Regions from separate parts of the Brevibacterium pityocampae genome, predicted to be linked through region 2. Evidence: predicted binding sites of a transcription regulator. Region 2 holds the regulator's gene; the other holds the start of a gene.

Region 1 (3,409 bases), on a different contig from region 2:
TGCCGCCCATGCCGCCGTCGGCTCCCGGCATCGCCGGAGCGGGCTCCGGCTTGTCGGCGACGACGGCCTCGGTGGTGAGGAACAGCCCGGCGATCGAGGCGGCGTTCTCCAGCGCGGAGCGCGTCACCTTGACCGGGTCGTTGATGCCTGCGGCGAGCAGGTCCTCGTACTCACCGGTGGCCGCGTTGAGTCCGTGACCGGGCTCGAGGTGGCGCACCTTCTCGGCCACCACGCCCGGCTCGAGGCCGGCGTTCGTGGCGATCTGCTTGAGCGGGGCGTCGATGGCGACCTTGACGATCTGCGCACCGGTCGCCTCGTCGCCGGTCAGCTCGAGGGTCTCGAACGCGGTCTTGCCCGCCTGGATGAGGGCCACGCCGCCACCGGCGACGATGCCCTCCTCGACGGCCGCCTTCGCGTTGCGCACGGCGTCCTCGATGCGGTGCTTGCGCTCCTTGAGCTCGACCTCGGTCGCGGCTCCGGCCTTGATGACTGCGACGCCGCCGGCCAGCTTGGCCAGGCGCTCCTGCAGCTTCTCGCGGTCGTAGTCGGAGTCCGAGTTCTCGATCTCGGCGCGGATCTGGGCCACGCGGCCGGCGATCTCGTCCGAGTCGCCCGCACCTTCGACGATGGTGGTCTCGTCCTTGGTGACGACGACCTTGCGGGCGGTGCCCAGCAGGTCGAGGGTGGCGTTCTCGAGCTTGAGGCCGACCTCCTCGGCGATGACCTGTCCGCCGGTGAGGATCGCGATGTCGGCGAGCTGCGCCTTGCGGCGGTCGCCGAATCCCGGGGCCTTGACGGCGACGGACTTGAAGGTGCCGCGGATCTTGTTGACCACGAGCACCGCCAGGGCCTCGCCCTCGACGTCCTCGGCGATGATGACCAGCGGCTTGCCCGACTGCTGCACCTTCTCGAGGACGGGGAGGAGATCCTTGACGTTCGAGACCTTCGAGTTGACGATGAGGATGTAGGGGTCCTCGAGCACCGTCTCCTGGCGCTCCGTGTCGGTGACGAAGTAGCCGGAGATGTAGCCCTTGTCGAAGCGCATGCCCTCGGTGAGCTCGAGCTCGAGGCCGAAGGTGTTCGACTCCTCGACGGTGACGACGCCCTCCTTGCCGACCTTGTCGATCGCCTCGGCGATGAGCTCGCCGATCGCGGGATCACCGGCGGAGATGCCGGCGGTCGCAGCGATCTGCTCCTTGGAGTCCACGTCGACCGCGGACTCGAGGAGCTTCTCCGTCACCGCGGCGACAGCCTTTTCGATGCCGCGCTTGAGGCTGAGCGGATCGGCACCGGCCGCCACGTTGCGCAGGCCCTCGCGGACGAGCGCCTGAGCGAGCACCGTGGCGGTGGTGGTGCCGTCGCCGGCGACGTCATCGGTCTTCTTGGCGACTTCCTTGACGAGTTCCGCACCGATCTTCTCGTACGGGTCCTCGAGCTCGATCTCCTTGGCGATGGAGACGCCGTCATTCGTGATGGTCGGCGCTCCCCACTTCTTTTCGAGCACGACGTTGCGACCGCGCGGTCCGAGCGTGACCTTGACGGCATCGGCCAGGGTGTTGAGCCCGGTCTCGAGTCCGCGACGTGCTTCTTCGTCGAATGCAATGAGCTTTGCCATAGTGGCTGGGGTCCTCCCTGTAACGGGGTGGATTGTCGATCTCGTCTCCGCAGCGCCCGCGACGGCCGGGCTTCGCTCCGCTGATTCCCTTCCACAGCGGCGCTGGGCCCTCTTCGCGGAGCCGAGTCACACCAGTACTAGATTTAGCACTCTCCCCCACCGAGTGCAAATGCCCCGGTGCGGTTCCCTCCCGGCAGCGTGCGCCGGGAGGGAACCGCACCGGGGCAACAGAAAACCGGAGGTCGAAACCCCCGGTTCACCGTCTGTCGGCCGATCAGGCCAGAGTCACGGACTCCGCCTGCGGACCCTTGTCGCCCTGGCCGACCTCGAACTCGACCTGCTGGCCCTCTTCCAGCGAACGGTATCCGTCCATCTGGATCGCGGACCAGTGGACGAAGACGTCCTGCTCGCTGCCGTCAACGGTGATGAAACCGTATCCCTTTTCGGCATTGAACCACTTGACAGTACCTTGCGCCATTATTTCTCCAAAACAGCTGTGAGCGCGCGTGATGCGCATTGAATCAGCCCCTGAAACTTCGAGATGACGCCGATACTTCATTCACCGCCGGTGCTGTGCACGCGGCTGAAAACTTCTACCGGAAGCCACGACGGGCCTCAGTTGACTGCTCCCCATCCTAGACGCGCACCCGGAGGAACACAAGCCGCCTTGATGAACATTCGGAGAACCGCCGCATCCGGACCCACTTCAGGACAAGCGGGCTTGCCGCGAAACGGACGGAGTCGGCCCAGGTCAGGGCTATGAGCGCGGGGATCCGCGGCTCAGGCGCCGGGGTCCTCCGCGGCCCCATCGGCAGTCGGCGGATCGTTCGCGATGTCCGAGCAGACGACGACGGTGATGTCGTCCGTGAACTCCTCGGACTCCTCGACATCGGTGACCCCGAGCAGCTCGGCGAGCGCCTGCGCCTCGGCCTCGAACTCCGGATCGGAGTAGTGGATCGAGGACACGGTGTCCGCCGTCGTGTGGTTGCCGACCTGCGCCACGGTCCAGCCGGCGCCCTCGACGGCCTCGCCGAAAGCGGAGCCCGCGCCGGACACGCCCGAGGCGTTGAGGACGGCGACCGCGGCCGTCTTCTCCACCGCGTCGATGTCGACGGAGGGCTCCTCAGTCGTTTCCTCGCTCGTGGGCTCGGCGGTAGCGGTGGGCTCGGCGATCTTCTCCTCCGGGTCGCCCGCCGAGGTGCGGATGATGTTGATCGCACCGAACACGAGGAGCAGCGCGGCGATCGCGAGGATCGCGATGAGCGCGAGCGCCCCGGCCTGCGAGGTCGGGCCGCCGTCGCGCCGATGCGCGCCCTTCCTGCCGGTCGCCGGCAGGTCGTCGAACTCGTCCTTGGGGTAGTCGGCCACGGTTACCTCGCGATCCGGGCCTGTGCGCGGTGGCGCTGTCGACTGTCACGGATCCGCCGCAGTCGCTTGATGAGGATCGGGTCCGCGACGTAGGCCGCGGGGTTCTCGAGCAGGGAGTTCAGCACCTGGAAGTACGACGCGGCGGACATGTCGAAGCGCTCGCGGATCGCGTGGTCCTTCGCTCCGCCGTAGGTGTACCAGCGGCGCTCGAACTCGAGAACCGCGACTTCGAGCGTGCTGAGCTCGCCGTGCGGTGCATCACCGCCGCCGTGCGCGCCCGACTCCACGTGCGCCATGCCACCTGCCTTTTGTTCGGATGCGGCCATTCTACCCGGAATCACATCGATGTGGTTCGCTCCACCGGTGCCCATGTGCCCGGATGACCGGGATGAGCGGCGGTCGCTCGCACACCGCCCGACTCGGGAC
Region 2 (3,409 bases):
GAAGGTCTCGAGCTGGACCGCGGAGCCCAGGGCGGCAGCGGTCATCGGGACGGTGAGCATGCACCGCAGGTGGTCGCCGTCGCGGGTGAAGACCGGGTGGTCGATCACCCGGATCTCGAGGTAGAGGTCACCGGGCGGTCCCCCGCCCGGACCCACCTCGCCCTGCCCGGCGAGCTTGATGCGCACGCCGTCGGACACGCCGGCGGGGATCCGCACGGGCAGTGAGCGCTCCGCTCGGACGCGGCCGTCGCCGCCGCAGCTCGTGCACGGGTCGGTGATGCGGGTGCCGTAGCCGCCGCAGTTGTTGCAGGTCTGATTGGTGACCATCTGGCCGAGCAGGGTGCGGGTCATCTGCTGAATGCTGCCGGTGCCGTGGCACAGCGAGCAGGTCTCCGCCGAGGTGCCCGGCCGGGCACCGTCGCCGTCGCAGGTCCCGCACACCTCGGCGGTGACGATCTCGACGGTCTCGGTGTCGCCGAAGACGGCCGTCTCGAGGTCGATCTCGACCTCGATGAGCGCGTCCTTGCCGCGCCGCTGCCGGGAGGCCGGCTGCGTGCGCCCTGCCCCGCCCATGCCGCCGCCGAAGAACGTCTCGAACAGGTCGGAGAAGCCGCCGAAGTCGCCGCCCCCGAATCCCTGCCCGGAGCCGGAGCCGCCGAGGTCGTAGTTCTGCCGCTTGTTCGGATCCGAGAGGATCTCGTAGGCGACGGCGACCTCCTTGAACTCGGCCTCGTGCCCCGGGTTGACGTCGGGGTGGAGCTTCCGGGCGAGCCTCCGGTAGGCCTTCTTGATCTCGTCGGGGGTGGCGTCGCGGTCGACGCCCAGGGTTGCGTAATGATCGCTCACTCAGAGTCCTTTGCTTATTCCGAGAGGATGACGGAGACGTACTTGGCGACGGCGCGCACGGCGGCCATCGTGGTCGGGTAGTCCATGCGGGTGGGGCCGAGGACGGCGAGCTTCGCCTCGGAGTCGTCGGTGCCGTAGCCGGTGGCCACGACCGAGGTGCTCGCGAAGGACTCGACCGGGTTCTCCCGGCCGATCCGCACGCTCACACGCCCGGTCTCCGCGACCATCGAGGTCAGCAGCTTGAGGAGCACGACCTGCTCCTCGAAGGCCTCGAGCAGGGGGCCGATGTGCGCTCCGAGGTCCCGCCCGGAGCGGGCCAGGTTCGCGGTGCCGGCCATGACGAGCCGGTCCTGCCGGGTCGAGCGGGCGAGATCGGTGACGACCTCGCTGATCGCGGCGGCGACGTCCCGCAGCCCCGGCGGCACGCTCACCGTGTCGCAGGCCGCCGCGACCCGGTCGAGCCGGGTGCGGTGGAGGACCTCGTTGAACGCATCGCGCAGCAGGGCGATGTCGGTCTCGCCGAGCGGCATCCCGGAGTCGACGATCCGCTGCTCGACCTGTCCGGAGTCGGTGATGAGGACGACGAGCAGGCGGTGCGGGGCGATGTCGACGAGCTCGAGGTGGCGCACCTGGGAGGTCGTGGCCATGGGGTACTGGACGACGGCGACCTGGTGCGTGAGCGAGGCGAGGAGGCGGACCGTGCGGTCGAGCATGTCGTCGATGTCGACGGGGCGCTCGATGATCCGTGCGATCGCCCGCTTCTCCGCCGCGGACAGCGGCTTGACCTCGTCGAGCCGGTCGACGAACATCCGGTAGCCCTTGTCGGTGGGGATGCGCCCGGCCGAGGTGTGCGGCTGCGCGATGAGCCCCTCCTGCTCGAGGGCGACCATGTCGTTGCGGATCGTCGCCGAGGACACCTCGAGGCCGTGGCGCTCGACGAGCGCCTTGGATCCGACGGGCTCGTTCGTCGCGACGTAGTCCTCGACGATGGCCCGCAGCACGCGGGCGCGGCGGCCGTCATTCATCGCGCTCCCCCTGTCCGGCTCCCGTTCGACTGCTCGATTCTTCGGCTTTCGACTGTCTGGCACTCCACATGTTCGAGTGCCAATCCTACGCCTGTGGGCGGGTGAGTCCCAAAACCCGGGTGCGGGCGACCTACAGTGGCCTGATGACCTATTCCGACCCCTACGGCCGTGATGTGCTCTCCGCCTCCTCCCCCCGCGCCCGGCGCCGTCCGGAGTCCCGCGAGGTGCCCGTCGCCCCGGGCCTCGTCGTCGAGGATGCAGGGAGCGGCTGGGTGGGCGCGGTCGTCGGCTTCGAGAAGACGAGCGCCGGCCACGTCGTCCACCTCGAGGACCGGCGCGGACGCACGCGCCCGTTCCCGCTCGGCCCGGGCTACCTCATCGACGGCTCCCCCGTGCGCCTCGTCCGCCCCGTCCCGCGCACCCGAGCTCCCGGCCGCACCGCCTCGGGCTCGGTGGCCGTGCCCGAGGCGCGCGCCCGGGTGGCCCGGGGCTCGCGGATCTGGGTCGAGGGCAAGCACGACGCGGAGCTCGTGGAGAAGATCTGGGGCGACGACCTGCGGGTCGAGGGAGTCGTCGTCGAACCGCTCGGCGGGCTCGACGACGTGGCCGACCGGCTCGTCGAGTTCGGTCCCGATGCCGCGCACCGGGTCGGCGTCCTCGCCGACCACCTCGTGGCCGGCTCGAAGGAGATGCGGATCGCCGAGGCGGTGACCCGGGATCCGCGCTACGCCGGTGTCGTGCACTTCATCGGCCACCCCTACGTCGACATCTGGCAGGCCGTCCGCCCGGCCGTCGTCGGGATCGCCGCGTGGCCCGAGGTGCCGCGCGGGGAGGACTGGAAGACCGGGGTGCTCCGCCGCATCGGCTGGCCGGCCTCGGACCACCGGGACGTCGCGCGCGCCTGGCAGCGGATCCTGCGCTCGGTGAGCACGATCGCCGACGTCGACCCCGCGCTCTCCGGTCGGGTCGAGGAGCTCATCGACTTCGTCACGGTCGAGCCCGGAGCGCACTGAGGGGTTCTCGCAGGCTGCTCCCACACCCGTGCGCGGACCGCGGTGTGGCCGAATCGGAACACCCGGAGAATGCGCCGGGCGGCCCGGTGGCATAGCGTAGGGACGTATCGCATCCGTGCGCGCCGCTTCGGAAAGGAAGTCCCCCAGCATGTCGCAGCAGCCCTACGGCCAGGATCCCGGCCGTCCCATGCCCCCCACCTACACCTCCGGCCAGCAGCAGCCCTACGGCTCGCAGCCGCAGGGCGGAGCGGCCTACGGATCACAGCCCCAGCAGCCGTACGGCTCGCAGCAGCCGGCGTACGGCTCCCAGCCGCAGGGTGGGGCCTACGGGTCCCAGCCCCAGGGCGGCGGCGCCTATGGCTCCCAGCCGCAGCAGTCCTACGGCTCCCAGCCGCAGGGCGGAGCGGCCTACGGCTCCCAGCCCCAGTCCTACGGTCAGCAGCAGGCCTACGGCCAGCAGCAGTCCTACGGGCAGCCGGCCATGGGCGGGCTCCAGCAGAGCCGCCCGCCGGGCCCGGGCCTGCG

Evidence for each region. Region 2 encodes HrcA, which represses chaperone genes, less so after heat shock. Its sites were predicted from a motif close to TTNGCACTCGNNNNNNNCGAGTGCNAA; they were not measured.
Region 1: a site for HrcA is predicted at 1,759-1,785, ahead of groL (chaperonin GroEL). Genes of this name have one in related genera too.

What each region holds. Positions count from the first base shown of each region.
Region 1 covers NZ_BAABGL010000002.1:562,996-566,404, reverse strand. Annotated here, with positions in the region: gene groL (chaperonin GroEL) at 1-1,615, opposite strand, end outside; gene ABD883_RS02920 (cold-shock protein) at 1,890-2,093, opposite strand; gene ABD883_RS02915 (LytR C-terminal domain-containing protein) at 2,396-2,983, opposite strand; gene ABD883_RS02910 (DUF3263 domain-containing protein) at 2,986-3,279, opposite strand.
Region 2 covers NZ_BAABGL010000018.1:66,462-69,870, forward strand. Annotated here, with positions in the region: gene dnaJ (molecular chaperone DnaJ) at 1-846, opposite strand, end outside; gene hrcA (heat-inducible transcriptional repressor HrcA) at 861-1,871, opposite strand; gene ABD883_RS11600 (DUF3097 domain-containing protein) at 2,015-2,884, shown strand; gene ABD883_RS11605 (DUF4870 domain-containing protein) at 3,033-3,409, shown strand, end outside.